Regions from separate parts of the Microbacterium sp. Y547 genome, predicted to be linked through region 2. Evidence: riboswitches for the same ligand, from Rfam matches in the RefSeq annotation. Region 2 holds a riboswitch; the other holds the start of a gene.
The links. A riboswitch is a leader RNA that binds a small molecule or an ion and turns the genes downstream of it on or off. The one in region 2 is predicted to bind thiamine pyrophosphate.
Positions count from the first base shown of each region.

Region 1: linked by a shared signal. The riboswitch ahead of AC25Y0_RS08805 (ECF transporter S component) and the one ahead of AC25Y0_RS01325 (ABC transporter substrate-binding protein) in region 2 are both predicted to bind thiamine pyrophosphate.

Region 1 is NZ_JBYHFN010000004.1:346,182-361,866, reverse strand. Features, by position in the region: gene AC25Y0_RS08830 (enoyl-CoA hydratase/isomerase family protein) at 1-508, opposite strand, end outside; gene AC25Y0_RS08825 (SDR family NAD(P)-dependent oxidoreductase) at 505-1,266, opposite strand; gene AC25Y0_RS08820 (DUF488 domain-containing protein) at 1,364-1,711, shown strand; gene AC25Y0_RS08815 (energy-coupling factor transporter transmembrane component T family protein) at 1,712-2,500, opposite strand; gene AC25Y0_RS08810 (ABC transporter ATP-binding protein) at 2,497-3,978, opposite strand; gene AC25Y0_RS08805 (ECF transporter S component) at 3,981-4,607, opposite strand; TPP riboswitch at 4,601-4,710, opposite strand; gene AC25Y0_RS08800 (D-alanyl-D-alanine carboxypeptidase family protein) at 4,750-6,231, shown strand; gene AC25Y0_RS08795 (DnaJ domain-containing protein) at 6,236-7,174, opposite strand; gene AC25Y0_RS08790 (hypothetical protein) at 7,233-7,748, opposite strand; gene AC25Y0_RS08785 (LssY C-terminal domain-containing protein) at 7,745-8,566, opposite strand; gene AC25Y0_RS08780 (enoyl-CoA hydratase/isomerase family protein) at 8,563-9,624, opposite strand; gene AC25Y0_RS08775 (ATP-binding cassette domain-containing protein) at 9,740-10,726, shown strand; gene AC25Y0_RS08770 (ABC-2 transporter permease) at 10,723-11,532, shown strand; gene AC25Y0_RS08765 (hypothetical protein) at 11,525-11,950, opposite strand; gene cofG (7,8-didemethyl-8-hydroxy-5-deazariboflavin synthase CofG) at 12,055-14,457, shown strand; gene AC25Y0_RS08755 (flavin-containing monooxygenase) at 14,457-15,685, shown strand, end outside.
Region 2 is NZ_JBYHFN010000001.1:251,119-266,803, forward strand. Features, by position in the region: gene AC25Y0_RS01300 (hypothetical protein) at 1-841, opposite strand, end outside; gene AC25Y0_RS01305 (S-ribosylhomocysteine lyase) at 996-1,469, shown strand; gene AC25Y0_RS01310 (diaminopropionate ammonia-lyase) at 1,466-2,575, opposite strand; gene AC25Y0_RS01315 (ABC transporter ATP-binding protein) at 2,593-3,342, opposite strand; gene AC25Y0_RS01320 (ABC transporter permease) at 3,339-4,118, opposite strand; gene AC25Y0_RS01325 (ABC transporter substrate-binding protein) at 4,115-5,134, opposite strand; TPP riboswitch at 5,160-5,268, opposite strand; gene AC25Y0_RS01330 (YkoF family thiamine/hydroxymethylpyrimidine-binding protein) at 5,307-5,930, shown strand; gene AC25Y0_RS01335 (NtaA/DmoA family FMN-dependent monooxygenase) at 5,932-7,248, shown strand; gene AC25Y0_RS01340 (ApeA N-terminal domain 1-containing protein) at 7,633-8,979, opposite strand; tRNA gene AC25Y0_RS01345 (tRNA-Tyr) at 9,124-9,208, opposite strand; gene AC25Y0_RS01350 (hypothetical protein) at 9,297-9,434, opposite strand; gene AC25Y0_RS01355 (FBP domain-containing protein) at 9,431-9,931, opposite strand; gene AC25Y0_RS01360 (glycoside hydrolase family 13 protein) at 10,059-11,936, opposite strand; gene AC25Y0_RS01365 (sugar ABC transporter permease) at 11,973-12,953, opposite strand; gene AC25Y0_RS01370 (ABC transporter permease subunit) at 12,953-14,524, opposite strand; gene AC25Y0_RS01375 (sugar ABC transporter substrate-binding protein) at 14,702-15,685, opposite strand, start outside.

The DNA.
Region 1 (15,685 bases), on a different contig from region 2:
GCGCCGAGAGCAGCCGGTCCTGCAGAACGAGCTGCAGGGCGCGGCGCTCGCCCACGGCGCGCGCGAGCTGCGTCGTGACGGACAGGTCGGGGGTGAGCCCGATATTGGCGTACAGACTGCCGATCTTCGAGTCTTGGCCGACGACGGCGTAGTCGCTCGTCATCAGGATCCCGAGACCCCCGCCCGCGGTCGTGCCGTGCGCCGCGGCGACAACGGGAACCGAGGACTCGACGAGCGCGAGGATGCCGCGATTGATGACGCCCGCGAGGTCGGCGATGTCGCCGCCCGTGAAGACCTCCTTCGCCATCGCGAGCACGTCGCCGCCCGCGCAGAACGAGCGACCGGCCCCCTCGAGGAGGATCGCCCCGACATCGGAGCGCGACGTTGCCTCGGCTGTCACCTCGGCCCACCCGTGGGCCATCTCGGCGTCGAAGGCGTTCAGGCGGTCGGGGCGGTTCAGCGTGATGCGCGCGAGGCCGTCATCGATCCGCAGCACGACACCGCTCATTTGGGTGCCATCCGGATCGACCCGTCGAGGCGGATCGTCTCGCCGTTGAGGTACTCGTTGTCGATGATCGCCATGACCAGGCGCGCGTACTCGTCCGGCCGCCCGAGGCGAGACGGGTACGGGACCTGCTGCCCGAGGGAGTCCTGAGCCGCCTGCGGCAGGCCCAGGAGCATGGGCGTTTCCATGATCCCGGGGGCGATCGTCACGACTCGGATGCCATGGCGCGCGAGTTCGCGCGCGACCGGCAGGGTCATCGCGTGCACCCCGCCCTTCGAGGCCGAATACCCCGGCTGGCCGATCTGGCCGTCGAATGCCGCGACGGATGCCGTGTTGACGATGACGCCCCGGCTCCCCTCGTCGGTGGGCTCGGTCCGAACGATCGCGGCAGAGGCCTGCGCGATGACGTTGTACGTGCCGATGAGGTTGACGCGCACGATCTTCTCGAAGGTCTCGAGCGGCGTCGGGTTGCCCTCACGGTCGAGCACCTTGGCGGGCGGCGCGATGCCTGCGCAGTTGATGACGACCCGCAGGGGGCCGGCCGCCGACGCGGTCTCGACGGCCGCGGCGACCTGCTCGGGCGACGTGACATCGGCGGGCGCGAAGGACCCTCCGAGTTCGGCCGCGACGTCGGCTCCGGCCGAGCTGGGCAGGTCGACGATCGTGACGGCTGCGCCTTCGGCGGCGAGGCGGCGCGCGGTCGCCAGACCCAGCCCGCTGGCGCCGCCCGTGACGAGTGCCGAAGCTCCGGTCAGATTCATGTGCTCTCCTTCGAACCGAGCGGCGTCCGCCGCGACATCGCATCCAGCCTATGGGCGAAGCCGTGCCCTCTCGGCGCGAAAGGTGTTGGATGGGAGCATGCAGCTGCAGCTCAAGCGCATCTACGCAGACGCAGAACCGGGCGACGGCTTCCGTGTGCTCGTGGATCGGGTGTGGCCCCGCGGCGTCTCGAAGGAGCGCGCGGCGCTGGACATGTGGGCGAAGGACGTCGCCCCCTCCGCCGCCCTGCGGGAGGCCTTCCACCACGGCGGCCTGCCGTGGGAGGACTTCGTGTCGGCCTACCGCACCGAGCTCGCCGGCAACCCCGCTGTCCGCGCGCTGCGGGCAGAGCTGCTGCAGCATCCGGTCTGCACGCTGCTGTTCGGAGCGCACGACCCACAGCACAACCAGGCCGTCATCCTGCGCAAGGTGCTCCTCGCCGAGTGATCACGACGGGCCGAGGATGAAGTTCCACGTGCCCGCCCACAGCGCCGCGCCGATCGCGATGAGAGCGATCGCGAGACCGATCCCCATGAGCGCCCACTCGCACAGTCCGAAGCGGGACTCGCGCGCCCACGTGCGCCGCGTAGGCGCCCCGAATCCGCGGGCCTCCATCGCCGTGGCCAGCTTCGTGCCCCGGCGGATCGAGAGCACGAGCAGTGCGAAGGCCATGCCCAGGAACCGCCGGGTGCGGCCGCGGTCGGCCACGCCGCGCGCCCTGCGGGCCAGCTCGAGGGCACGCCAGTCGTCGAGGAAGAGTCCGACCATCCGCAGGCCCGCGAGTGCCCCGAGCACGAATCGTGCGGGGAGCCGCACGATCTGCGCAAGGCCGTCGGCGAGGTCGGTGGGGTCGACAGTGACGAACAGCACGACGGACGGCAGCGCGATCGCCAAGACACGCAGTAGCGTCGCGAAGGCGAGCTCGAGCGAGCCGTCGCTGATCCGCACGACGAACCACTCGACGTAGATCTGGCCTGACGTCTCGCCGTAGAGCGCGATCGTGACGGCGGTGAGGGGCGCAGCGAGCCAGACCGGCCACGTCCGCATCCAGAACTCCCGCCAGCGCAGTCCGGCGAACGGCAGCAGCAGGCACTCGAGCAGCAGGGCGACCGCCGCCGAGACGGGGTCGAGGGTCAGCACGAGCGGGATCGCGATGAGCGCGCTCGCGCCGAGCTTCGCGACGGGGTTGAGGCGGGCGACGGCACCTGTGCGGGCCTGCGTGTCGAGCAGGGTCATGGCCGCGACCCCCGGGCATCCGGGTCGGGGCGGCGCATCCGCAACTGATCAGCATGCAGCGCCTCGACGACGTCGAGGTCGTGCGTGATCGTGATGATCGCCGAGCCTTCGTCGCGCAGGCGAGCCAGCAGAGCGATGAGCTCGGCCCACGTGCGCGCATCCTGTCCGAACGTCGGCTCATCGAGCACGAGCACCCGAGGCGCCGTCGCGAGCGCCGCGGCGACCGTGAGCCGGCGCTTCTCGCCGCCGGACAGCGTGTACGGATTCGCCTCCGCGAGACGCGCGAGGCGCAGCCGCTCGAGCAGCTCATCGACGCGGCGCGAGATCTCGTCTTCGGCAAGGCCCAGAGCGCGCGGGCCGATCTCGAGCTCGCCGCGCACGGTGCGCCCGAGCAGCTGGTGCTCAGGGTCTTGGAAGACCGTGCCGATGCGCGTCAGCAGCTGCCGCGACGACCAGCGGATGGGCGAGTCGCCCGCGTCGCCCGCGAGGAGCGGGTGCGCACGCAGGGATCCGGATGCCGGGGACAGGAGGCCCGCGAGGGTGAGCCCGAGCGTGGACTTCCCCGCACCGTTGGGGCCCGTGACGGCCAGGGCCGCGCCGGCGCGCACCTCGACCTCGAGGCCCGTCGCGACGGCGCGTCCGCGGACGCGCTGGACGGCGAGCTCCCGCGCCTCGAGCAGCACGGCGCCGGCGGGGCGAGCGGGCGCGGGCGGATGAGCGGGCGGGTGCCCCGGAACCCAGACGCCACCGGCGGCGAGCTCGACGGCGCGCCCGCGCAGCACGTCGTCGACCGGCCCGTCAGCCACGACGCCGCCCGCACCCAGCACGATGACGCGTGTCACGAACGGCAGCCACACCGCGACCCGGTGCTCGACGACGACGAGGGTCGCATCGTGCGCGTCGAGCATCGCCGCGACGGCCGTGCGCACTTCGGCGACCCCGTCGGGGTCGAGGTTGGCCGTGGGCTCGTCCAGCAGCATGAGTCCCGGCCTCATCGCGAGGGCCCCGGCGAGCGCGAGCCGCTGCTTCTGGCCGCCGGACAGCTGCTTCGTCGGCCGATCCAGCGCCACGTCGAGTCCGACCGCGTCGAGCGAACTCGCTACGCGCCGCCAGATCTCGTGGCGCTCGATGCCGAGGTTCTCGCAGCCGAACGCCACGTCGTCGCCGACACGGGCGAGGATGACCTGCGAATCCGGGTCTTGCAGCACGAGACCGGCCCGCCCTCGGGTCGCTGCAGCGGGCACGCCGTCGAGGAGCAGCTCACCCTCGGACTCCCCCTCCTCCTCGCCGCCGAGCACTCCCGCCAGTCCATGCAGCAGCGTCGACTTTCCCGAGCCCGACGCGCCGAGCAGCAGCACGCGCTCGCCGGGCTCGATGCGGAAGGTCGCGCCGCGCACGGCCCACGCGTGACGGGACGCGTGACGCCACCCCCACCCGCGCGCTTCGACGACAGCGGGCCGCGATGCGGTGCCCGGCACGGCTAGACGCGCACGCGGGCGGCGCGCCCGGACGCGAAGCGGTCGAGCGCGCCGGTCGCCGCGAGGCCCCTCGCGAGCACCCAGGACAGCGCACCGGCGATGACCGCCCCCGAGATGAGTGTGCTGATCATGTAGACGACGGTGAAGGTCACATCCGCTCCGGGATACCACAGGAGCAGGTTGTTGATCCCGCCGGCCAGCGCGGCGCCCGCGCCCGCCAGCACCGCGACGGGGAGCGACCAGCGCTTGTAGAAGAAGAGCAGGAAGATCAGCTCGGCGCCGAGTCCCTGCACGAGACCGGCCTCGATCGTGAGGAACCCGCCCCACGTATTGCCGACGAGCGCCGACACGACAGCGGCGAGGGTCTCGGTGTAGATCGCGGCGCCCGGCTTGCGGATGATGAGCGCTCCGAGCACGCCGGCGAAGAGCCACGGACCGTCGAGCAGGCCCTGGATGCCCGGCGCGAGCGGTTCGAGCAGGGTCTTGGGACCCAGATAGCCGATGTTCCACAGCAGGAAGATGAGTCCCGCCGCGACGCCGATGACGCTGGCGACGACGATGTCGACGACTCTCCACCGCAGGCTGCGGACGGTCGTCGACCGGGTGGATGCGGACGTGGCTGTAGGCATCGGATGCTCCTCCCTGCGCCGGCATGATCCGGATCAGGTTCGACGGTCGAAGCGTGGATCGCTTCCTCTCAGCCCGGCTCACCGGACTCCCGTGGTTGTGCCGATGAGTATATCCGTGTGACCTGCGTTGTACCGTAGGCGGGTGACACCCGACATCACCCCGCCCCCGACGCGACGCGCGCTGCGCAAGCAGGCGGCGAACCGGTCGGTGACGGCGACGCTCGAGCCCGACGCCGCTCTCGTGGTCGCCGAGACGACGACCGAGGTCGCCCTGCCCTCCCGCGCATCGGCGGGCACGAGCACGGGGCCCACCGTCGGCGGTCGCGCGCTGACCTGGGTCGACCCGGCCGCTCTCGGCACGTCGTCGGCTGTCACCGAGGCTGGGCCGGACCTGCTCGCGCGCGCCCCGCGGCGGTCGCCGCTGCGTGCCAGTGTGCTCATCCCGGCTTCACTCGTGACACTCATCGTCGGCGCCTACGCCGCCACGACGCTGCTGTGGCCGTTGCACGCCGTCGCACCGACGGTCGAGGCGATCGGCGTGCAGCCCGTCGCCGCAGCCGAGGCCGCTCTGCCGTGGCCTGAGGTGGGCGCGGCCGCCGTCGCGGTCGAGGGCTTCGACACACAGCTCGCGTCGATGCCCGAGCAGGTCAGCATCGCGAGCATCACCAAGGTCGTCACGGCGCTCGTGGTTCTCGAAGAGATGCCGCTCGCGCTGGGCGAGGCCGGACCGGAATACCAGTTCACCGGCTTTGACCGCGCCCGCTACTGGCAGTACCGGGCCAACGGCGAATCGGCGCTCGACGTTCCCGTCGGCGCCTCTCTGACGCAGTACCAGATGCTCGAGGGCATGCTCATCGGCTCCGGCAACAACTACGCCGATCGCCTCGCCACGACGCTGTGGCCCACCGACGACGTCTTCGCCACAGCGGCGAACGGCTGGCTGCGCACGCACGGTATCGAGGGCATCGAGGTCGTCGAGCCGACGGGACTGGATCCGCGCAACGTCGCCACGCCGGCGGCCCTGCTGACCCTCGCGCAGAAGGCCCTCGCCCACCCGGTGATCGCCGAGATCGTCGCGAAGCGCTCCGTCGACCTTCCCGGCGTGGGCGTCGTCGAGAACACGAACCGCATGCTCGAGGACCCCGGCGTCATCGGCCTCAAGACGGGCACGCTGGACACCTGGAACCTGCTGACGGCGAAGGACATCATGGTCGGCGACACCCGCGTGCGCGTCTACGCGTCGGTCCTCGGACAGCCCGACGGCGAAGCGCGCGTCGACGTCTCACGTGCTCTCTACGCTCAGCTCGAGGCCGAACTGCAGCCGCGCCCGTCGGTGACGGCGGGCGCGACCGTGGGGCGGGTGACGACGGCGTGGGGCGCGAACTCCCCCATCGTGACGGCCGAGGATGCCACCGTCGTGCTGTGGAACGGCAGTGCCGCTGACGTGTCGACCACGTTCGACCTCGGCGAGGCACGTGCGAAGGGTGACACCGTGGGCGAACTGTCGGCTGTCGGGCCGCTCGACCAAGCCGCTGTGCCGCTGCGTCTGGCCGAAGACATCGAAGACCCGGACGCCTGGTGGCGGCTGACGCACCCGCTCGAGCTGTTCGGACTGACCCGCTGATCGATCAGGCGAAGCGCACCGTCTGCTGAAGACGCGTGCGCACGTCGAAGACCTCGGTGCCGCCCATCGGTCGTGCACCGGCGATGCCGCGACGAAGGATCGTCGTCAGCGCGCTGCGCGACACGATCGCGACGGGCGTGCCGCGCACCTTGCCGAGCTCGTCGATGGGGTGGGCGACATCGTCGTCGGGCAGCACGACGATCGCCCCTCGGAACCGCACGCCCGCGGCGCGCGCCACGACGCGGGTGCGGGCGACGAGAGTCGCAATCGGCGCCCCGGTGACGCCGTCGCCGATGAGCTCGCCGCGGCGCAGTCGCACCGGCGCGCCCGTGTCGATCGACTGCACGGAGTAAAGCCCGCTCGGGCCGAGCACGATGTGGTCGATCTTGGCGTCGGGTGCGTCGCTGCGGCCGGCCGCGCGCACGTCGTGCCAGACGGTGTAGCCCATGCCGAGATCGGCGACGATGCGGGCCGTCGCCTCTTCGGCGAGCGCATCGGCGAGGAGCTCGCGCACGTGGTGGGGCGCTGAGCGCACGAGGGCGGGGTCGTAGGGATCGTCCAGTTCGACCCCGCGTCCGACCCACTCGCGCATCAGCTGCAGATAGCGCTCGCGGTTCCACCCGCCGGGGTGACCGTGCGACCGGGCGCGGGGCCGCGTGTCGGCGGTCGGTCGCGGCGGCCGCCACCCCGCGGCATCCTGCGTGAAATCCGGCGCAGCGTGCGCGCCGAACCCGTGACCGCGGTCGTACGCCGCCCGCGCGTCACTCGTGCCGACGAGCTCCCACGCACGCTGCACCTGCACGAAGACGGTCGCATCGCCTCCCGTGTCGGGGTGCGTCTGGCGCAGACGCAGGCGATAGGCGCGGCGCAGCGTCTCATCGTCGGCATCGGGAGCGACGGCGAGCACGTCGTAGGCCGACGCCGAGAGTGGACTGTCGAACACGCACCCTCCCGAGCGGATGCCGCGGCCGCGGCGGCTTACAGGTTATGCCACGTCGCCTTCAGCGTCGTTCGGTGCGACGCGCATAGGCGGCGGCACCGCGGCTGGACAGCGCCAGCAGGATCAGGATGTCCAGGCTCAGCGACACGAAGGTCGTGCGCAGCGTGATGTCCTGACCCTGCGCCCACCACGCGACGAACGACGACGTGATCGAGATGACCGAGACGAGCATGACGATGATGCGGGCGACGTTGCGCCCGCGAAAGACCAGCACGCCGAACGTCAGATCCAGCAGCAGAGTGAGCGCACCCACTCCCACGATGAGCGCGATGACCCTCTGGCCGGTCACGGAGTCCTCGCGCATCGACGCGAGCTCGTCGGCGTCGGGCAGCATGAGCCAGTCCCAGCCGAACGCGATGCCCAACAGCAGGACCGCCCCGGCGATCACACGCAGGATCACCAGCACGAACCCGGCCACGATCGGGGCGGGTCGGCGCATGCCGGGGTCGTACCCGGTGGGCACGAGCAGACGCGAGGCCGGTTCGAAGGCGGGGCGCTTGTGTGGCATCTCGGTCATGTCGTCACCTCCGCGATGGCGCGCACATCGATGATCGGCAGGTCGCCGTCGGTGCGGATGCTGTCGCCGCCGCCGTTGCGCGAGTGATAGCCCGTCGAGAAGTCCCGGATCACGTCGACGGTGACACGGGGATCGGCCCCGGTCACGGTCTGCACGATGTGGTCGCGCTCGACGTCGGTGTCCGCGTCGATGCGGTGCGTGATCTGCAGGGTGAACAGCGACAGCCCGACGCTCGTGTCGAACGTTCCCGCCGCGAGCCAGTCGACCCGGCGGCCGCCCGGCAGCAGCCAGCCGTCGGGACACCTCCAGAAGCGCACGTGGTGCCGCTGGGCCGGATTGCCGTCGACCTCTTGCTGATACGCGAAGTCCTGCTGCCGCCCGAACAGGAACAGCGGGCTGACGGGTGCTTCGTGGTAGCTGCGCCGTCGCAGCGTCGAGGTGACGATGTTCACCGACGATGCGAGGGTGACGGGGTCGGCCTTCGTCCAGCCGGCCGCCCGCATCGCCCGTTCGATCTGCTCACCTTCGCCGAGGAAGGCGAGGTTGACGGGGTCGCCGAGCAGTCCGTCGCTCGTGCGCGCGCGCCCGATGAAGTAGTCCGGCACATAGATCGTGGTGAGGATGCGGTGCAGCCGCGGCAGCACGAGGTAGGCCAGCAGCAGCCAGAACAGCACGGCGAACAGCACGCCCCACCAGCCGACGTGGAACGTCTCGGTCAGGCTGAGGTATGCCAGCCAGACCGCGGCGAGACCCGCGAAGACGAAGAAGAACCCGTCGATCGCAACCCCGATCGACACGGCGCGGCGTCGGGTCGTCATGCCCACAGAGGCGTGCGCGGCTCGTATCCGAGGGCTTTCTCTCCGAGATCCGGTGCGAGCTCGTCGATCGTCGGCGGTGACCAGTGCGGCGAACGGTCTTTGTCGACCAGCTGTGCACGGATGCCCTCGAGCAGGTCGGGCTGCGTGTGGGCGAACCACATCACGAGCCCGTACTCCTGCGCCAGCACTTCGCGCAGGCCCGACGCTGCGCGGGCCGCGCGCACGGATGCGAGCGTCACGGCGAGCCCTGTCGGCGACAGCTCGCCCAGCACCTCGGCGGCCGCGTGCGCATCGCTCTCGGGGCGGGCCCGCAGCCGCTCGACGATCTCGGCGACACTGTCGGCCGAGAACGCGTCGTCGATCCACGCGCGAGAGGCCTCGAGGCGCGAGGGGGCGGGGGTCTCGTCGAAGAGCAGGACGATCTCTGTCGGGGTCGCGGGGTCGGCGCGCGTCTGCAGCGCGTGGCGCACGTCATCGAGGCGTTCACTCGCGACGACGTGGTCGGCGAAGCCGGCGTAGACGGCATCGGCGGCATCCATCGTCGCCCCCGTGAGCCCGAGGTACTCACCGATCCGGCCCGGGGCGCGAGCGAGCAGCCACGTGCCGCCCACGTCGGGAGTGAAGCCGATCCGCGTCTCGGGCATCGCGAGCTTGGAGCGCTCGGTGACGATACGCACGGCCGCGTGGCCTGCCAGACCGATCCCGCCGCCCATCGTCACGCCGTCGGCGAAGACGACGACGGGCTTCGGGTACTCGGCGATACGCGCGTTGAGCGCATACTCCTCACGGAAGAACACCCCCGCCGCCTCGGCGTCGCCCTGCCGGATCTGCGCCGCGAGACCGCGCACGTCGCCGCCGGCGCACAGGCCCCGATCGCCCGCGCCGTCGATCAGCACGATGTCGACGTCGTGGTCGTCCTGCCAGGAGTCCAGGGCCGCGGCGAGGTCTCGGACCATGCCGAGATCGAGCGCGTTGATGGCGCGCGGCCGGTTGAGCGTGAGGCGGCCGAGGCCCGCTTCGGCGCGGACGAGGACCTGGGGTTCAGAGGCATCGGTCACGCCCGCAAGGCTACCGTCCGCCCCGGGAGTGTCCACCGCCCACGTGGCAGACAGCGATCGGGGCGGTTTTCGGCCAGGATAGGGGGGCACGGTTCACACGACGAGGGGTCTCGACATGCCCGAAGGACACGTGGTCGAGTTCGACCGTGTCTCGAAGCGCTTCGGCGCGATCTCCGCGGTCGCGGGGCTGACGGCACGTGTCGAACCCGGCCGGGTCACCGGGTTCCTCGGGCCGAACGGCGCGGGCAAGACGACGACGCTGCGGATCCTTCTGGGGCTCGTGCGAGCGACGGAGGGCGTCGCCACGATCGGCGGCACGCCGTACGCCAAGCTCGACCACCCCCTGCGCACGGTCGGCGCGGTGCTCGAAGCCTCGAGCTTCCACCCCGGCCGCACGGCGGCGAACCACCTGCGCGTCTACGCCCGCGCGGCGGGCCTCGATGACGCGCGGGTCGATGACGTCCTGGGGCTCGTGGGCCTCGCGGATGCCGCGGGGCGCAAGGTCGGCGGATACTCCCTCGGCATGCGCCAGCGTCTGGGGCTTGCCACCGCCCTGCTCGGCGACCCGGGCGTGCTCGTGCTCGACGAGCCGACGAACGGACTCGACCCCGAGGGCATCCGCTGGATCCGCGGGTTCCTTCAGCAGCTCGCCGCGGAAGGGCGCACGGTGCTCGTCTCGTCGCATCTGCTCAGCGAAGTGCAGCAGACCGTCGACGCACTCCTGGTCATCTCGCAGGGCCGCCTGGTCTTCCAGGGCAGGCTCGAAGACCTCGCCGATGCGACCGAGTACGCCACGGTCGTGGACGCACCCGAGCGCGCGCGGCTGACAGAAGCCCTCGACGCGGCGGGTGTGGCGTACGACGTGCTCCGCTCGGGCCTCACGGTGCGCGGGCTCGATCCCGCAGACATCGGCCGGATCGCGGCGGATGCGGGAATCGCGCTGTCCTCGCTGGAGCGTCGGGGCCCCGCGCTCGAAGAGGTCTTCCTCGAGCTCGTGAGCGGTCAGCGCGTGCATTCGGCTGCGACGGGCCTCAGCGCGCGTGACGATCGGGCGGCCGATGCCGTCGACGCGCCTGGCCACGAGGGAGGTGACCCGCGATGAGCCTCGCCGCTGCAGCCCGGTCCGAGACCACGAAGCAGTTCACGACGTCGATGTGGTGGATCCTCGCGATCATCCTCGTCGTGTACGTCGGTTTCACGGCCGCCGTCCTCGGCGGCGTGTTCGCCGCGACCGCATCGGGAAACCTCCCCGGCGAGGCGATGCTGCCGGCTGATGGGCTGTCCGCCACGCTCTACAGCACGGCGACGACCGTCGGGTACGTCTTCCCGCTCCTGATCGGCACGCTCATCGTGACGGCGGAGTTCCGCCACAAGACACTCACCCCCACCTTCCTCGCGACGCCGCAGCGCGGCACGGTGCTCTCGGCCAAGGTGCTCGTGGGCATCGCACTGGGGCTGCTGTACGGCGTGCTGGGCATCGTCGCCTCGGTCGGCCCGGGCGCGGCGTTCCTCGCCGCCTTCGGCCTCGACACCGATCTGGGGTCGCCGGAGACCTGGGCGATGCTGGGGCGGATGCTGCTCGCGTACGTCCTCTGGGTGATCGTCGGCATCGGAGTCGGGGCGCTCGTGCGCAACCAGGTGGGCGCCATCGTCGGCGTCCTGGTGTTCACGCAGTTCCTCGAACCGGTCGGCCGGGCGGCGGCATCCTTCGTCGAGGGCCTGTCCGACGTCATCCAGTTCCTGCCCGGGGCGGCAAGCGACGCCCTCGTCGGAGCGAGCGTCTTCGCGGTCGCCGCCGTCGACTCGGCGGGCATGCAGTGGTGGGCCGGGGGCCTCGTGCTGCTGGGCTACGCCGTCGTGCTGCTCGTCCTCGCGTATGCCACGAGCTGGCGGCGCGACGTCAGCTGACCGGCGTCTCGGCGATCGGGATCGCGCCGGTCGCGATGTCGACGACGTCGGCCGGCACGGCCGAGACGTCATCGAGCTGCAGCGCCTGCACGAGCGCGAGCCCGTGACGCGTCGTCAGCACGATACGCGCGAACTCGGGGTGCCCGTCGAGGTCGATCACCACACTGGGACGCCGTCGTCGCACGAGGACGAAGTCGGATCCGCCCGCTGACTTCCAGGTGCCCATCGCGATCACACCGCGCACATGCGTGCCGGGCGACGGCACGCCGCGCAACCACGTCCACGCGTCATCGGTGAGCTGCACCTTGGCGATCTCGGACCGCTCGACGAGCACGTTGCCTTTGCGCAATGCCAGCGCGCGCTCGGTTCCCGACAGTGCGACCTCGAGCCGCGTCGAGTCCAGAAGAAGCGTCACCATAGCCCCAGTCTGCCAGCGCCGGGCCTGGGGAGCCCGGATCGTTTGCTTACGGTGAAGCAACGATCCGTGACGCCCGGTGTGCGGGGCGGTGCCAGACTGGGACGGTGACCCTGCTCGATCCGGCGCCCGCCAGGCGGGCCGATGCCGCCGCGGTTCTGGACCGCGTCGCGGCAGGCGCGCGCGTCGTCGCCGACGATGCCGAGACGCTGCTCGGTGCGACGGGCGACGACTTCGAGCGACTGCTCGCCCTCGCCGGCGCGATGCGCGATGCCGGCGGCGCCGATGCCGGTCGACCGGGCGTCATCACCTACTCGCGCAAGGTCTTCATCCCGCTCACGACCCTGTGCCGTGACCGCTGCCACTACTGCGTCTTCGTCGACACACCGGGGCAGCTGCTGAAGAAGAACAAGCCCGCCTACATGTCGCCCCAGCAGGTGCTCTCGGTCGCCCGGCAGGGGGCTGCCCTCGGCTGCAAAGAGGCGCTCCTCACCCTCGGCGACCGCCCCGAAGACCGCTGGCCCGAGGCGCGCGCATGGCTCGACGAGCACGGCTATGCGTCGACGATCGACTACGTCGCCGCCATGGCGCGCCTCGTGACAGCCGAGACGGGACTGCTCGCGCACGCCAACCCCGGGGTCATGACGCCCGACGAGTTCGCGACACTGCGCCCCGTGTCGCCGTCGATGGGCATGATGCTCGAGACGACGTCGCGGCGCCTGTTCGAAGAGCCCGGACAGGTGCATTTCGGCTCGCCCGACAAAGACCCCGAACTGCGCCTCACCGTCATCGACGACGCCGGGCGGGCGCGTGTGCCGTTCACGACCGGCATCCTCGTCGGCATCGGCGAGACCGTGCGCGACCGCGCCGAATCGCTCATCGCCCTGCGCGACGCGCACGAACGGCACGGACACGTGCAAGAGGTCATCGTGCAGAACTTCCGCGCGAAGCCCCGCACCGCGATGCAGGGCGCTGCGGATGCCGCGCTGCTCGAGTACGTCGCCTCGGTCGCGGTCGCCCGGCTCGTGATGGGCCCCGCGATGCGCGTCCAGGTGCCGCCGAACCTGTCCGACCGCGAGGAGTTCGCGTTGCTCGTGCGCGCGGGCGCCGACGACTGGGGCGGCGTCTCGCCGCTCACCGCCGACCACGTCAACCCCGAGCGCCCGTGGCCGCACATCGACGAGCTCGCCGAGCACACGGCATCGCTCGGCTTCACCCTGCGCGAGCGCCTGACGGCGCACCCCGAGTATGTGCGCAGCCCCGAGACCTGGCTCGCGCCCGAGATGCGGGACGCCGTCGCGGCGCTCGCGGATCCCGAAACGGGGCTCGCGCGCGAAGCGGACCTCGGGTCGGTGACCGACACCCCACGGCCGGTGGGCGGTGGCGGTTCGACGACCGGGTCGCGGGCCGGGGTCGCGCGGCGGCTCGCCGAGGCCGCGGCATCCGACCCCCTCTCGCTCGATGACGACGACTGGACGCTGCTGCTCGAGGTGTCCGGAGACGGGCTCGACGCCCTCACGGCGACGGCCGACGACGTGCGGCGATACACGGTGGGCGAAGCGGTCACTCTCGTCGTGAACCGCAATCTGACGTCGTCGGGCTTCCGGCGCGGTGGCTCCGACGCTCCGGACGAGTTCGATCTCGCCGATGCCGCCGCGATCGCCGCCGATGCGTGGGACCTCGGCGCGACCGAGATCTGCGTGCAGGGCCTCGTCTCGCCGAGCGAAGACCCCGGCGCCTACCTCGACCTCGCGCGCGCCATCGTGCGCGCGGCCCCCGGGCTGCACCTGCACGCCTTCCGACCGCAGGATGTGCGCGACCTGGCCGATCGCACGGGCCTCGGGCTCGACGCCGCGCTCGCGGCGATGCGCGAGGCCGGCGTCGGCACGGTCCCCGGCACCGGGGTCAAAGTGCTCAGCGAGCGCGTGCGCGCCCTCATCGCGCCCCGTGACCTCGCGATAGACACGTGGACCGAGGGTATCGTGGCCGCCCACCGAGCCGGCTTCCGCTCGACGAGCGTGCTCTTCTACGGGCACGTCGAGACAGCCGCCGAGCGCATCGCCCATCTGCGCTCGCTGCGGCGCCTGCAGGAGGCCGCCAATGCGGCCGGCGCCGGCGGCGGGTTCAGCGAGTTCGTACCGATCCCCCTGCCCGGTCACGCGGGCGGGGTGCCCCTCGTCGCCGGACGTGCTCCTCTCGACGAGCATCGCGCCATGGTCGCGGTGTCGCGGCTGCTCTTGAGCGGCAGCATCCCGCACGTGCAGATCCCCTGGACGCGGGTCGGGCTGGACACCGCCGCCGAACTGCTGCGCGCGGGGGGCAACGACCTCGGCGGCACGCTCTTCGACGGTCGCGTCAAACCCGAGGCGGGGATCGAGTTCGGGCTCGAACTGCCCGTGGCGACCGCGTCGCGGCTCGCGGCTCGCCTGTTCCGGCCCTTCCGCCTGCGCACGACGGAGTACGGCACACCGACCCCGCGGCACGCTGCGGTGCCGAGCGAGGACGGGTGATGACGCGCGTCGAGGTCGCGATCGTCGGGTCCGGGTTCGCCGGACTCGCGATGGCGATGGAGCTGCGCCGCAGAGGCATCGACTCCTTCGTCGTGCTCGAGCGGGCGGCCTCTCTCGGCGGCACATGGCGCGACAACACCTACCCGGGCGTCGCATGCGACGTGCCGAGCCACCTGTACGGCTTCGCCGCGCACCCCAACCCGGACTGGTCGGGGCTGTACGCGCGTGGTGACGAGATCCGCACCTACCTCGAGCATGTCGCCGAGGTCGAGGGCATCCGGCCGCGCTTCGAATCCCCGCTGCTCGGCGCCGCGTGGCACGACGAGACCCAGACCTGGCGCCTCGACGTGGGCGGCTCACACCCCGGCGTCATCGAAGCCGATGCGCTCGTGCTGGCGTGCGGGCGCCTCACCGAGCCGAGGATCCCCGAGATCCCCGGACTCGAGACGTTCCCCGGTCCGCTCTTCCACTCCTCGCGCTGGGACCACGCCGCCGACCTGACCGGCCGCCGCGTCGCCGTCGTGGGCACGGGAGCGTCGGCCGTCCAGCTCGTCCCCGAGCTCGCCAAGATCGCCGAGGTGACGCTCTTCCAGCGCACGCCCGCGTGGATCGTGCCGCGCGGAGCGCATCCCTACACCGACGCCGAACGCGCCCGCTTCGCGGCACACCCCGATGAACTAGCCCGTCTGCGGGAGGCTCTCGACGTCGAGGGCGAAGCACGCTTCGCGTCGCGCTCGGGCGATCCGGATGCCGCGACCGCCGCCGCCGGGACCGCGACCGCCCACCTCGAGGCGCAGGTGAACGACCCCGCGCTGCGCGATGCGTTGACACCCCGATACGCCTTCGGGTGCAAGCGGGTGCTGCTCTCGGACGAGTTCTACCCCGCCGTCGCGTCGGACCGCGTGCGACTCGAGCCGTCGGCGCTCGCCTCGGTGCGCGAGTCGACGCTCGTCGCCGCGAGCGGCGCGCGGCACGAGGTCGACGCCATCGTGCTCGCCACCGGCTTCGCCTCGACGCGCCAGCCCTATGCGGAGTTCGTATGGGGCGAAGACGGAACCCTCGCGGAGCACTGGTCGGCGGGCATGACGTCGTTCGGCTCGACGGTCGTGAGCGGGTTCCCCAACCTCTTCGTGCTCAACGGTCCCAACGCCTCGCTCGGGCACTCCTCGTCGGTCCTCATGCTCGAGGAGCAGGCCGCCTACGCGGCCCGCGTCCTGGCATCGCGTGA
Region 2 (15,685 bases):
GCGCCCCCGGCGAGGGGTACCCCGAGTAGTAGGCACCCCAGTCGGGCTGCCCGTCGGGCATGATCGGCAGCGGCGTGACGCCGTCGATGAACGTCGGCCACGGCAGCTGCGGGGGCTGGCCCTGCGGCTGCTGCTCGCCGTACCCGGGCGCGGGCGGGAGCTGCGCGGGGTGGTGGGCCGGCGAGCCATAGACGTCGTGCGCGGGCGCCTTCTTGGGAGCGAAGAGCACGTTGACCAGCGGCACGAGCGCAGTGCCGACGGCGGCGAGGATCGCGACGGCCACGATGACGCGCCAGTACAGATCGGTGAAGGTGACGTACTCCCACAGCACGAGCGGTACCGACAGCAGCGCCGCGAGGCCGACCACGAGCGAGATGGTGATGACCGTGACGACCTGCGTGAAGCCCGTCACGTAGCGGCGGGATGCCTTCATATAGAGGCGGATGTGCAGCAGGGCGAGCTGCACGATGAGCACGATGACGAGGTACTGCACGAACCGGCCGATCCCCGAGTACGCGTAGCGCTCGGGCATCCAGATCATGACGGCGCCCACGAGCAGCAGCACGACCCAACCGACCATGCTGGAAAGCGCGAACCATGCGGGGCGGCGCTCGGCGAGGTGTGCGTCGAGGATCGCGACGCCGGCGAAGCCGACCAGCAGCAGGATCGTGAGGAACGCGCGCCCCACGATGCCGTTCTGCTCGCCGAGGAAGATCCACACGACGCACACGATCGCGGCGGCGATGAGTGCGCCGATGGCGACCCAGATCGCGGCGCGGAGAAGCGATGAAGGCGAACCGGAACGCGTCGGCTCTTCGGTCGGATACCCGGACACGGTCATCGTCGCTCCTGTCTTCTCACGGGCGGGGCCCGCCCCCATCCTGGCACGCACCACCCATCGGCGCGGTGGGGAGTTTCGCCCATCCCCCGCCCCGCGGCATCCGGATCGAAGAAGATCTGATGGGATGGACACACCGCATCGCGAGGAGGACCTGATGGCCGAGATCGAGAGCTTCACCCTGGACCACACCGCCGTGAAGGCGCCGTACGTGCGTCGGATCGGGGTCGAGCACGGCCCCTCGGGCGGCACGATCACGAACTTCGACGTGCGCTTCGTGCAGCCCAACGCGGGAGAGATCCCGACGGCGGGGCTTCACACGCTCGAGCACATGCTCGCGGGGCTGCTGCGAGACCGCATCGACGGCGTGATCGACATCTCTCCGTTCGGCTGCCGCACCGGCTTCCACCTGCTCATGTGGGGCGAGCCGGCTGTCGCCGACGTCGTCGCGGCCCTCACGAGTGCCCTGCGATTCATCGCCGACGAGGCCGTCGAATCCGATGTGCCGGCCGTCTCAGCGATCGAATGCGGCAACTACCGGGATCACTCGCTGCACTCGGCACGCGAGTGGGCCAAGGTCGTCCTCGACGACGGCATCAGCCTCGACGCGTTCGAACGCGTCGGCGTCTAAGCGTCGAGGTCCGGCAGTGGGTTCGCTGCTCGGCCCTCGGTACTGAGCAGCAGCACCGTCGCCTCGGCCGTGAGGGGCGTGGTCTCGCCGGGCGCGAAAGATGCAGCGGCGAGCGCGCGTGCGCCCGCGAGGGTCGCGGCACCGCACGGCCCCGCATCGACCCCGAGCGCCTCGAGGTCGCGCACGGCGCGCGCGGCGGCGGCATCCGTCACCGTCACGGCCGCATCAAGGCCGGCGTGCAGAACGGGCCAGCCACCGGTCGTGGGAGTGCCGCAGTTGAGCCCCGCCATGATCGTCGACGCCGTCTCGACCGTCACGGGGCGCCCCGCACGCAGCGACTCGAGGATCGTCGGCGCCGCCGTCGGCTCGACGCTGAGCACCGTGGGAGCCGTCTGACCCGAGCGGTAGTGGCGCACGACGGCCTCGGCGAGCGAGCCCACGCCGACGGGCACGACGACGACATCTGCGCGGGCTCCCACAGCTGCGAGCTGCGCGTCGGCTTCGGTGACGAGTGTCGAATACCCCTCGACGATCCAGTGCGGAACCTGCTCGTAGCCCGGCCACGACGTGTCCTGGATGAGCACGTCAGCATCGCCCACGGATGCCGCGGCTGCGGCGACGACGTCGTCGTAGGGTGCATCCCGCTCGATGCGCTGCGCCCCTTCGGACTCGATCGCCCCCTTCGCCGCCGGTGAGATGTCGGCCGGCGTGTGGATGCGGGCGGGGATACCGAGCAGGCGTGCCATGTGGGCGACCGCGCGGCCGTGGTTGCCGTCGGTCGCAGCGACAAGGCGCACAGGCCCCGACGCCCGCAGGCGCTGCTCGAGGTCGGCGAGAGGCAGCGCCCCTCGCTCTCCGACCCGCTCGGTCAGCGCCCGGGACACGGCGTACGAGGCCCCCAGGATCTTGAACGCGGGAAGCCCCAGGCGTGAGGCCTCCTCTTTGATGAAGACGCGCGCCACGCCGAGCTCACGCGCGAGGTCGGGCACCTCGACGAGCCTCGTGACGGCGTACCCCGGGAGCGAGGCGTGGAAGCCGCGGATGTCGGGCGAGCGTTCGGTCCGCCAGTGACGGGCGACGGGGTTCAGATAGGTATCGACGCTCATGACGCGAGCCTACGCACCTAGCCCGCACGCAGCAGGTCGCGCAACCTCTCTTCCAGGGCGGGCACGCGCGGGTCGGTGACGAACCCTTCGCCACGCGGGATGTCCCGCGTCACGACCGTCTCACCGACGATCCGCGCAGGGCGGCGTGACATGACGTACACGCGGTCGGACAGCCGAACCGCCTCGCGGATGTCGTGGGTCACGAGCAGAACGCTCCACCGGTGGGTCGCCCACACCGCCAGCAGCCATTCCTGCATCTCGTCCCGGGTGATCGCATCCAGCGCGCCGAAGGGCTCGTCGAGCAGCAGCAGCGGTTGGCCCTGCACCACGGTGCGCGCGAGCGACACCCGCTGCCGCATGCCGCCCGACAGCTGCCGGGGATAGCGCCGCTCGCTGCCGGACAGCCCGAAGGCGTCGAACAGCTCACCGGCGCGACGCCTCGCTTCGCGCCGCCCGACGCCTGCCACCTCGAGACCGATCGCGGCGTTGTCCAGAGCGCGCCGCCACGGCAGCAGGGCATCTCGCTGCGGCATGAAAGCGAACGGTCGCTCCCCCGCCGACACGGGAGCGCCGTCGAAGAGGATGAGGCCGGAATCGGCGGCGAGCTCCCCCGTCAGAAGCGAGAGGAGCGTCGACTTGCCGCTGCCGCTCGGGCCGATGAGGCTCACGATCTCGTCGGGCGCGACCGACACGGTCAGATCATCGAGAACCGGCACCCCGTCGAAGCTCTTGCGGATGCCGGTGAGCTCCAGGCCGCCGGCACTCATCGCGCTGCTCCCTTCTCGACGCGCAGCCACGGCAGCACGAGGCGCTCGATGAGCCCGACGAGACCGTAGAGAAGCAGGGTCAGCACGGAGCTGACCGCGACAGCGGCGAGCACGAGGTCGGTGCGGAACACGTTCTTGGCACTCTGCATGTAGACGCCCAAGCCCGCGACTGCGCCGGCGTACTCCGCGAAGATCGCCCCTACGACGGCGTACGTGATCGAGATGCGCAGCGACGAGAAGAACGACGGCATCGCCGACGGCAGTCGGACCATGCGGAAAACGGTGCGCTTGCCCGCCCCCATCGATCGCAGCAGGTGCTCGGCGTCGGGATCGGCTGATGCGAAACCGCGCATGAGTCCCACCACCATCGGGAAGAACGTGACGAACGCGACGAGCAGCACCTTCGGAAGCAGGCCGAACCCGAACCACAGCACGACCAGTGGTGCGAGCGCGATGAGCGGCAGGGTCTGGCTCACGATGAGCAGCGGCATCGCCGCTCGGCGCCCCAGCACGAAGAAGTCCAGGGTGGTCGCGGTGACGACGGCGAGCGTGATCGACAGCGTGAACCCCAGCGCCGTGGCTGTGAGGGTGGGAAGAGTGTGCCGCAGCAGCACGTCGCGCTCGCCGAACCCCTGCTCGAGGATCCGGAGCGGCGACGGAAGCACTCCACCCGCGACGAGGCCGGCGTTCGCGACGGACTGCCACACGATCAGGATCGCCAGGGCGGCGATGACCGGCGGAAGAACGACGGCGGCCGAGCCGCGGATTCTGCTCACTCGAGGTAGTCGGTGGAGTAGTACTCCGACCAGTCGGGCGCCTCGGTCACGGTCTCACCCGATGCGTCCGTGAGGATGCCGTTGTCGAGGAGGAACGCGCCGAAGTCCTCCCACTTCTCGGGCACGACTTCGCCGATAGCCACGCCTTCGGCGACGAAGTACTGCTCTGCGAGCAGCTTCGCGCTGCGGGTGACGAGCTCTTCGGCGGCCGCGAGCGTGTCCGAATTGGCCTCGATCAGGATGCGGGCCGCCTTCTCGGGCTCGGCGGCGGCGTACGAGTACCCGCGCTGCAGGGCTGCGACGAACGCCCGGGCGGTCTCGGGGTTCGCCTCCAGGTAGGCGTCGCTGGAGATGATCCCGGTCGAGTGCAGATCGGGTACGCCGTAGTCCTGGTACCGGAACGCGCGATACGGGTGTCCGTCGATGTCCGCTTGAATGTCCTCCCACGTCGAGACCGAGAGCGTGAAATCGATGCGGTTCTGGCTCAACGCCTCGTAGGCACCGGTGTCGAGCACGACCTCTTCGAAGTCGCCGTCGCCGCCGTCGCCCTGGATCACGGCGCGCGCCAATGCGCCGTAGAGCGGCGAGCCGAAGCCGCCGAACACTCCGCCGTCGAGATCCGCGGGTCGCTCGACGTCGTCGCGGTCACCGAGGATCACGAGCCGACCCGTGTCGGACTGCGTCACCTGAAAGACCGACACGACGTCGCGGCCGGCGGTGCGAGCGAGCTGCACGCCCGCCTGACCTGCCAGCCCGAAGTCCGCCGAACCGGCAGAGACGAGTTCGGGCACCGAGGTCGAGGCATAGGGCAGGATCTCGACGTCGAGGCCCGCGTCGTCGAAGTAACCGAGCGCGTCGGCGACGTAGACCCCGATGTGGTTCGTGTTCGGCGCCCAGTCGAGCGCGAACGTGACCTTCTCGGGGTCATCGGGCGAGGCAGCCGACCCGGTGGCGCACCCGGCGAGGCCGAGCGCGAGCGCGAGGGTGGATGCCACGAAGGCGTGGTGTTTCCGCATGGGTGTGCCCCTCTGATCGGGCACGGGTGAAGAAGAGATGCCTCCCTGCGCTGGCATTACCCAGATCAGGTTCGACGGTCGAAGGTTGGAGCCTTCCTCTCAGCCCGGCTTACCGAGCTCCCGTGTCACGACGAGCGTAGCCGATTCCCGGCAGCGGCTATGGTGGTGCGTCATGCCCCCCACGACGGATCAGAACCCGCTCACTCCGACCGAGTACGGGGTGGGCGCGCGCTTCACCCTCTCGGTCTACGACTCCGCCTATGTCGACGTGATCCTCGGGGCGCTCTCCGTAGCCGACGCGAGCGCCGTGACCGTCGAAACGAACGACATCTCGACCTTCGTGGGCGGTGCTGAGGCCGATGTGCTGCGCTATCTGCGCGACGTCATCGCCGCCGCGGCCTCTGGCGGAGCACACGTCTCGGCGGCGATCCTGCTCTCCCGAGGCTGCCCGGGCGAACTGCAGTGCGAGCTGCCGGCGGGTGTGGATGCGCTCGGCGCGGAGCCCGTGCAGCTCGAGGCCACCGGCATCCGTGCGCGCGCCCACTGGTCGCTGTATCCCCTGCTCGACGGGGGCACCGACGGCGACCACATGACGGCGATCTACGACGCGATCGAGCAGGCGAAGCAGGTGGGCGTGTACTCGGGTTCAGACCACTACGCGACGCGTCTGGACGGCGATCTCGCCGACGTGCTGACGACCGTCGCGAACGCCTGGATCGCGGTGGGACGCACCGTGCAGCATGTGACGACCCACGTCACCATCTCGCTCAACAGTCCGACGCTCGCGGCGAGCTGACGTGTCCAGGCGCATGCACCTCGTCGCGATGGTGAATCCGCCGACGAGCCAGTACGCCGAGAACTGGCGCAATCCGCTCGGAAGAGCCGACTGGCTACGAGGCGAATTCTTCGCTGATCTGGGCCGGATGCTCGAACGCGGCCGGTTCGACATGATCTTCTTCGCCGATGCTCTGGCGGTCCCCGAAGACGCAGACGGCAGGGTCGACACGACCCTGGCGACCGGCGGGAAGGGCAGCATCTACCTCGACCCGATCTCGCTCATCTCGCTCGTGGCGGGAGTGACGAGTCGGATCGGACTCGGAGCCACCGTGTCCACGAGCTTCGCGCCCCCGTACACGATCGCCCGCCAGCTCTTGACCGTCGACCAGCTCTCGGGCGGACGCGCTGCGTGGAACATCGTGACATCCACGACGGATGCCGAGGCCCGCAATCATGGGCGCGATTCCATCGCGGGGTCGGCCGCTCGCTACGACAACGCCGACCGCGTCACTGCAACGGTCATCGACTTGTGGAACAGCTGGGATCCGGATGCCCTCGTGCTCGATCGCGAAGCACGCAGGTTCGCGGATGCGCAGCGCGTACACCGCGTGCCGCCGCGGGGCGCCGACCTGGCGCGCGGGCCGCTCACGGTGCCCGCGAGTCCCCAGCGCCGCCCCGTGCTCATGCAGGCGGGCGCCTCACCGCGCGGGCGCGATTTCGCGGCGCGCTGGGCGGAGGTCGTTTTCGCGATCGGGGACTCCGAAGAGCAGATGCGGGCCTTCCGCGAAGAGCTGCGCGGTCGCGCCGAGCGGGATCACGGCCGCGATCCCGACGCCATCCGCGTCCTGCAGGGCGTGCAGCCCGTACTCGGATGGACCGATGCCGATGCCCGGACCAATCTCGCTGGGCTCCGCGCACAGATCTCGCTCGACGACGCCCTGGTCAAGCTCGCGCGGTTGCTCCACGCCGAGTCACTCGATCCCACGGCATCCGCCCTCGAAGTGCTGAGGGCGCATCGGGGAGCGACAGGAAGCGTCGCGTTCGAGGACATGCTCGCCGCGGTCAGCGCCGAGCGCGGCTACACCGTCGCTGATCTCGCCATCGAGCAGGCCATGAACCAGCTGCATCCTCAGCTCGTGGGCTCACCCGAGAGCGTCGCGAGCGAACTTGAGCACTTGTTCCGCAGCGGTGCCGCCGACGGATTCATCGTCATGCCCGCGCTCTATCACTCGTCGTTCGAAGACTTCGTGAACGGTGTGGTGCCCGAGCTTCAGCGACGAGGTGTCTTCCGTACCGAGTATTCGGGACCGACGCTCCGCGACCACCTGCACCCCTGAGCGGGACCAGCCGCGCGGCGCGAAGCGCTCTCCGGCTGCGACAACTGGCCGGTGGCGCAGACAGAAGAACCCCGGGCGCTGGGATTCTCCAGTGCTCCGAGCCTTCTTGATGTGGAGCTTGCTGAGGTTGTGCCCGAACTTCTTGCGGATGTGCTCGGTGCTCTGAGCGTTGGACAGTTCCGGGGTGGCACCTTCTACGTACCTTTCGAGGGAAGTCGAAGGCGAGAGATTCGAAGGCAAGCTGGACAACATCCGGCAGTGTGGATTCACCTGCACGCCGGTGCGAAGATCAAGTTCTCGAGCAGCCACATCATCGACTATCAGTACGCGGACGAGATGAACGCGCCCGCCCAGAAAGAGATCGCAGCCTGAGCGTCGCTCGGACTAGGCGGGGCGATACTCTCCGCTGAGCGGGTCCCTATCCAGACGGTCCCGCAACACCTGGTGGCTGCATCCGAGCTTTGAGGCGAGCCAATATCTGAGCATCAAAGCGTTCTCGCGATACGCGTTTGCGATCGTCAGGATGTCCGGAGTCGGGTTGTCGGCGTGCTTCACGCCCATGTAGCTCAGTCTCGATCTCGTCTTCCATGCCTCCACATCTGGCACGGGGACGACGGACATGTCCGCGACTATGACATCCATCGCGTCGTTGTAACTGATCTGTCCTCGTGAGTTCAACCCAGAAGGCGTCTGCTCGCTGGCGAGTTGAAAGCCCAAGGCCTCCACGGCAATCCCGGTCTGCATTACGCGGGTCTCCGCAAACATCCCTCGCTGGTCGATGACGCCGGTAAGAGGGAGCATCGAGCGCTCGTACTCCCGCCGAATCCGTATCCAGCGCTCTACACCAGCTGACCCAATGTCATCAAATGTGAACAGGAATCGTGGTTCCGACTTCCACGGCTCGTGCAGCCGTAGACGATGTGTCACGACCTCGTTCCATTCCATGTCGGAGCCTGGAGCAACCCTCCTGTTGGTGTCGGGATCGAGCGGCCGAACCTTTCCAACCTCGATTCGCGAGTACCCAAATTGCCTCCAGGCGGACAGCGAGAGCAGATCCTGCACGGCGCGATGCGGTGCCAGATGGTTTTCCCAAGGCTCTGCTCGCACCGTCTCGGTAACGAGTTGAATGACGTCGTGTGTTGCGATCGTTCCGGGAGTCGGCACTGACGTCCGCCACGATGGTTGCAAGGAGAGATTCTTGGCTCTAGCTAGGCGTGTTGCGTCTGGGGAGCGCAGAGTGATGTTGTACTCGCGCGACCGACTCACAGCGTCAGTCTTGACCTCGGTCGTCGTGCTGCTGATGCTGGTCCACGCGGCCAGTCCCGGCATCTCGGTCCGCACGCCGTTGATCTTGTCGATGTCCATTTGGCGCTGGCCGAGAACTGCATAGTTGGCCACGACCCGTCCGAACCCGGCTCCGTTCGAGTTAGATGAGGATGCCGTCGGTCTGCATCCGACCAATACGACCGAGCCCAGGTGGTCGTAGAACAAGATGTTGGGCGGTGGCGCATAGCGATACTTGGTTTGTTCCGGATCGTCGCCGTACATTACGCCGCTGCCAAACCACCTGGCGTAGGGGTCATCTCGGCCGAACAGCCCCTTGGTCGCGATTGTGAGCTGAACGGATTCCTCGGTTAGTTCTAGCATGACGGCGATCTCAGGCGTATCGGGGTCGCCGTCGATCATCCACCCGATGCGTGGCTTGCCCTCGACAAGCACGTTCTTGCTCATACGGCCATGATCACGCGTATCACCACGAATGTCGCAACCGACACTGCCGCGAGAGGGTTTCCGGAGGGGACGGCCTGATCATCCTCCATCAACGCCAGAGGCCCGGACTCGCAAACTTCTGCGAGATTCCGGGCCTTCTTGATGTGGTGGCGAGTGAGGGATTCGAACCCCCGAATGCTGAGCAGTCTGATTTACAGTCAGATCCCTTTGGCCGCTTGGGTAACTCGCCGGGTGCGCACCCGCCCGGCTTTATCAGGCGAACGGAGGCGCGATCCATAATCTTACGCGCATCTTGCCGGTGTTCGAAATCGACTCGCTCAGGTGCCGATACAGCTGAGATCCATGCCGCCCAGAGCGCTCGGCGTGCGCAGCATCGCGCCCGCGCATCGGCAGGTGGCAGCGGCGACATCCACCGCATCGCGAAGGAGCGCATCCCACTTCTCGGCGGCCGTCACCGACGTGAGCCCGCCGTCTCGAGCACTCGGGCGACAAAGGACTCGACCCGCGCGCGGGTGCCGTCGATCCGGCGATCCACACTCGCGCGGATCTCGCTCGGCGCGAGCGGCGCCGCCAGCCGCACGTTCTCGTGGCACGACAGGTCGGAGCAGATGTAGGTGCCGATGCTGTCGCCGTGCTCGCCCGCATCGCCCGCTTTGCGGGCCGTGAAGAGCGCCACCTGATCGGCCGGCTGCATCGTGTGGCAGAGGTTGCACATGGCCGACCGCGCGAGGGAGGACCCCTCGGCGGCGCGCAGCACCACTCCGTGCGGCTGCCCGTCGATCTCGGCGACGATGTAGCCACGCGAGCGCGTGCGGGGATCCCGCCACGCATAGAAGTCGAGGTGGTCCCAGTCGGCGATGACGAAGTCTGCCGGCACCGTGAGCAGCCGCAGGTCATCGTGCGATGCGTTGGCCATCGCGGCTCGAAGTCCGACTTCTGTGAGCGGGCGCATCCCCTCAGTCTACGAACGCCGCTCCGCTAGGGGCCATGAGACGGCAACGGGGCCCAGCGGCGGCATCCGCCCGGTCGCGACCCGGTGTCACGCGTTCTGCACGCGGGCACCCGCCTCGCTCCGCCGCTCAGGCGGGAACGCGCACGCCGGGCAGCGACCACGCGGCGAACGCGGGACCCTCGGCCGAGAGCGCGACGGAGCCGTCCGCCGCCCGTGCGAGCGTCGCCTCGCCGACGAGCAGCGACGCGGCGGCGTCGGGCACGGCGCCGGGAGCGAGCTCGACATCGGCGTCGCCGCGCGTCGCGAGCACGACGACCGTCTCGTCGGCCGACTCACGGGCGAACACGACGGTCTCGTCGTCGACGTGCAGCCATCGCAGCCCGCCCGTGCCGAGCACGGGGTGCGCGCGCCGCAGCGCGATGTGCGAACGGTACAGCGCGAGCCGCTCGGCGACGGCGGGTTCGTCTTCGCTCCCCCACGGCATCGGTGTGCGGCTCGACTCGCCATCGACCCCGACGAGCCCGTACTCGTCGCCCGCGAACACGACGGGCAGTCCCGGCAGGGTCATCGACAGCCCGACGGCGACGGGGACCGTGCCCGGCGCCGCATTCGTCGCGAACCGCGCGGTGTCGTGCGTATCCAGCGGCTGCATGTTGCCCAGGCGAACGCGCCACGGGACTCCCGCAGTGAAGCGCACGACGGCGTCGACGAACTGGCGCGCGGTGTAGCGCGGGATCCCCCCCAGCGGCTGCGTGAAGAACCACGGCTCGGTGCACTCCGCACCCTCGGCCGTGAGATAGGACTGCCCCGTCGGCTCGGACAGCCACCCCCACAGCGGCCGCGTGAACGACGGGTACGTCATCGCCCCGTGCCATCCGTCGCCATGGAGGTCGCTCGCGGCGTCATTGGTCGATTCGCCGAGCAGGATCGCGTCGGGGTTGATCTCGCGCATCGTCGCCTGCAGCAGCTGGCGCACCTCGGCGTTGAGGTCGATGTCTCGCAGGCGCCCCGTCATGTTCGCAACGTCGATGCGCCATCCGTCCGTCGAGTACGGCGGCTTGAGCCATCGCGCGACGACCGAGTCCGGTCCGTCGACGAACGCTTCCCGCAGCTTGGGCGACGCCCAGTTGAACTTCGGCAGGCTCGCAACGCCCAGCCACGACTCGTACCGGGTGTTGCCGTCACGGAAGTAGTAGAAGTCTTCGGTCTCGGCGCCGGGGTGGCCGAAGGCCGAGGTGAACCACTCGTGACGGTCACCGGAGTGGTTGCTCGTGAGGTCGCCGATGACCCGGATGCCGCGGGCGTGCGCCGCGTCGATGAGCCGGATGTACGCCTCATCCCCGCCCAGCAGCGGGTCGACCGAGAGAAAGCTCGACGCGTCGTAGCGATGATTGGATGCCGCGGGGAAGACCGGGGTGAGATACAGGACGTTCACCCCGAGCTCGACGAGGTGGTCGAGCTTCTCGGTGATCCCGTCGAGGTCGCCGCCGTAGAACTGCTGCGAGCGGCCCGGCGAGACGGGGTCGACGGGGTCGTCCCACGCGGCCGGCTGCGCCCACTCCGGCACGGCACGGGCATCCGCCTGCGCCGACCGCGCGAACCGGTCGGGGAACACCTGGTACATGACCGCGTCGTAGAGCCACGCGGGCGGGGCGGGATAGGCGACCAGTGCGAAGTCGTCGGCGTCGAGCGTCTCGATCTCGTGCAGGCCGGTCTGGTTGAGCCACTGCACCCGTCCGTCTTCGTGCACGAAGACCCAGCGGTAGCCGTGGCGCGGGTTGTGCACCGTGACGGGTGCCTCCCACCAGTCCCAGCCGTCGGATGAGCCGATGAAGGCGGCAACCGTCCAGCTCGGTTCGTGATCGGGGTTCGACCGCGTGCGCACGGCCCGCAGCGGCCCGTACCCGTGCGGCACGCGAACGCGCACCTGCACGGTCTCGCCGAGTTGCGGTGTGCCGTTCGAGACGTAGAGCGGTGAACCGTCGTGGTGGGGCTGAAGGGTCATGATCGCCAGCCTGCCTCAGATCCGCGGCATCGCCGGCTACTTGACAGCGCCCGCGGTGAGTCCACCGACGATGTACTTCTGCAGGATCAGGAAGAGCGCCATGACCGGCAGGGCGGCCATCACCGCTCCCGCCGAGAACGCACTCCAATCCGCGTAGCGGGGATTGGAGACCATCTTCGTCAGACCCACGGCGAGGGTCTGCTTCTCGGGTTCGATGAGGATGACGCTCGCGATGACGAATTCGCTGAACGACGCGATGAACGACAGCAGCGCGACGACCGCGAGGATCGGGGCAGCCAGGCGCAGGATGATCGTGAAGAAGATGCGCGCGTGACCGGCGCCGTCGATCTTGGCCGCTTCGTCGATCGAGGCGGGGATCGTGTTGAAGAACCCGTACATGAGGTACGTGTTCACGCCGAGGGCACCGCCGAGGTAGACCATGATCAGGCCGAGGTGGGTGTCGAGCCCCAGCGCGGGGAACCAGTCGCCGATCGCCGACATGAGAAGGAACAGCGCCACCACGGCGAGCAGCTGCGGGAACATCTGCACGATGACGATCGACACGAGGCCGATCCGTCGCCCCGTGAAGCGCATGCGCGAGAAGGAGTATGCCGCGAGGCCACCCAGGAACACCGTGCCGACGGCCGTGACGCTGGCCACGACGAGCGTGTTGAAGAACCAGTTCACGTACGGGTTGTTGGGGTCGCTCAGCATCCGCATGTAGCTCTCGAAGCCGACCGTCGAGAAGAGCGCGTTGGAGCCGGTGAGCGTGCCGCGGGGGTTGAGCGATGACGACAGCACGAACAGCAGCGGGAACGTCGAGAAGATGATCATCGCGATGCCGACGAGGTGCCGCCAGCCGGTCGCGCGGAACCACTGCCCGAATGTCTTGGGGCGTTCGTAGAAGTCGGCGTCGGCGCGGCGCCGGGATCGACGACCGCGGCGGCGGTCTTCGTGCAGGGCCTGCGCCTCGCCGGCCAAGAGGCCGCTGGTGCTGCCGGGGAAGGATTCGGGCATCAGTTCAGCTCCTCCAGCGCCTTGGTGCGTCGGAAGCTGATGATCGAGATCACCGCGACGACGATGAAGATGAGGATCGTGAAGGCGGATGCGAGACCGTAATCACGGTTCTGACCCGTGAAGGCCACCTTGTAGACCATCGAGATCAGGATGTCGGTGTGACCGACGTTGATCGCGGCGGACGAGTCGCGAGGCCCGCCGTTTGTGAGCATGTAGATCAGGTTGAAGTTGTTGAAGTTGAACGCGAACGACGCGATCAGAAGCGGTGCGACCGTCACCAGCAGGAGCGGCAGTTTGATGAGCCGGAAGATCCCCCACGATCGCGCGCCGTCCATCTTGGCGGCTTCGACGACATCGTCGGGGATGGACTGCAGCGCCCCCATGCACACGAGGAACATGTACGGATAGCCGAGCCAGAGGTTGACCAGAAGCACCGAGACCTTCGCCAGCGTGGGGTCGGTGAGCCAGGGCACCGCGGCCCCGCCGAGCAGCACCTGGTTGATGAACCCGAAGCTCTCGTTCATCATGCCCGCCCACACGAGCGCCGAGAGGAACGATGGGAACGCGTACGGCAGGATCATCAGGATGCGATAGAACTTGCGTCCCCGCATCCGCATGTCGTTGAACACGATCGCGAGGAAGAGCCCCAGGAAGAAGGTCGTGGCCACCGACACGATCGCGAAGACGAACGTCCACAGCGTCACGTAGAACAGCGGTCCGCGGATGCTCTCATCCGTCACGGCGCGGGCGAAGTTGTCGAACCCGACGACGATCGTCCAGCCCGGCATGAGCTGCGAGCCGTCTTCTGCGGTGAACGCGCCGACGCCCGTGTCGGTGTAGACCGTGCCGTTGCGGGTGTCGGTCATCGTGCCGGCATCCGCGTCGTAGATCAGCGCCGAGGTGTAGAGGTAGCCGCGCTGCCCGTCGGGCGTGAGGAGCCGGCCGTCGTTCTCGTCGTCCGAGACGGGAACGGCGAGTTCCTCGATCACGCTCTGGTTGGCCAGCACATCGGCGAAGGTGAGCGACGTCCAACCATCGAGCGCCACGGCCTTGCCGCCGTCGAACTGTGCTCCGGACGCCGGCTCGAGGGGCTGCTCGTTCGTGCCGAAGAACGCCTCGCCGTCCGGGTCGGTCACGAGGACGCCGTACTGGCCGAGCTGCGACACGACGGTGACGTCGTAGGTCGGCGAGTCCGGCACGCGCTCGAGCGCCGAGGCCATGAGCGAGGACACCGCCTGCTCTTTGGAGCCGTTGTGTCCCGTGCCGTAGTTGGTGAAGCCGATGTAGCCGGTGTAGACGAGCGCGAAGACCTGGAAGATGAGCAGGAAGATGACGCCGGGCGCCAGATACTTCGCCGGCAGCTTGCGACGCGACAGGTAGATCCAGTTGAGCAGTGCCGCGGTGACCGCGACGAGCCCGGCCACGAGCCACTCGCGGTTGCTCAGCAGCACGAAGAGCGCGAACACGGCGAGCGCGTCGAGGATCCCCAGCAGGACGATCTTGACGATCCATCCCTTGACACCCAGCGACGCGGCATCCGCGATGCGAGCGGCCTGCTTCGATCGCTTCATGCGTCGCGGGTCGGCCGCGGGGTCCGTCGTGCGTTCTTCGAGCGAGTTGCTCGTCACTCGCAGCCTCCGTTGCGTACGGGCAGTCCGATGTGGCGACTCTGCCGATAATGCGTGATCGTAGCGGGATGCCGGGGCTCAGTCCTCGTATGAAGACCGAGCCCCGGCATACGCAAGACGTCAGCCGATGGCAGCCGTCACATCGTCGACGAGCTTCTGCCACGTCGCCGCGGGGTCAGCACCGTTGATGATCTCGGCCTGGGCGATGCCCCAGTACTCCCACACGGAGCCCATCTGCGCGATCGCCGGCATGGCCACGGCCTCTTCGCCGACCGCGGCGAAGCCGCCCACGATCGGGTCAGCGGATGCCGTGTCGGCGGCGGCCGTCAGAGCGGGGAGCACATTGCCCGACTCGAACAGCTTCAGCTGGACTTCTTCGGTGCCGAGGTAGTTCACGAGGAAGTCGTTCGCGGCGACCTTGTTCTCGGATTCGGCGCTGAGGTAGAAGCCCTTGACCCCCGCGAACGGAGCAGCGGGCTCGGCGGTCGGGCTGGGGATGGTGTCGATCGCGACGTTGATGCCCGCGTCGACGGCCGTGCCGACGTTCCAAGGGCCCGTGAGCCAGAAGGCCGCGGTTCCGTCGAGGAACGACTGCTTGGCGATGTCACCGTCGATGTCGGTGTTGAAGACACCGGTGCCGTTCGCACCCTGACCCGAGAGCCACGTGGCGAACTCGAAGCCGCCGGGGCTGCCGAGCTCGAGCTTGGCGGGGTCGTAGTTGCCCTCGGCGTCGAGCCCGAAGACGGGTGCACCGAACGCCGTCTGGAACGGGTACAGGTGGTAGGGGTTGCCCTCAGCGCCCTGTTCGACGACGAACGGCTGGTCAAGGCCCGCGGCCTGACCCTTCGCGATCATGTCGTCGAAGCTCGTCGCCGCGTCGGGCACGAGGTCGGCGTTGCGCAGCACGGCGATGTTCTCGACGGCGTACGGCAGGAGGTAGGTGGTGCCCTCGTACGTGGAGGCCTGGATCGCGACGGGCAGGTAGCCCTCTGCGGTGTCGCCGAGCTCGATCGGGGCGACGACGCCGTTCGTCGACAGCTCGCCGACCCAGTCGTGCGCACCCATCGCGATGTCGGGGCCGCGGCCCGTCGGAACCTGCTGGAT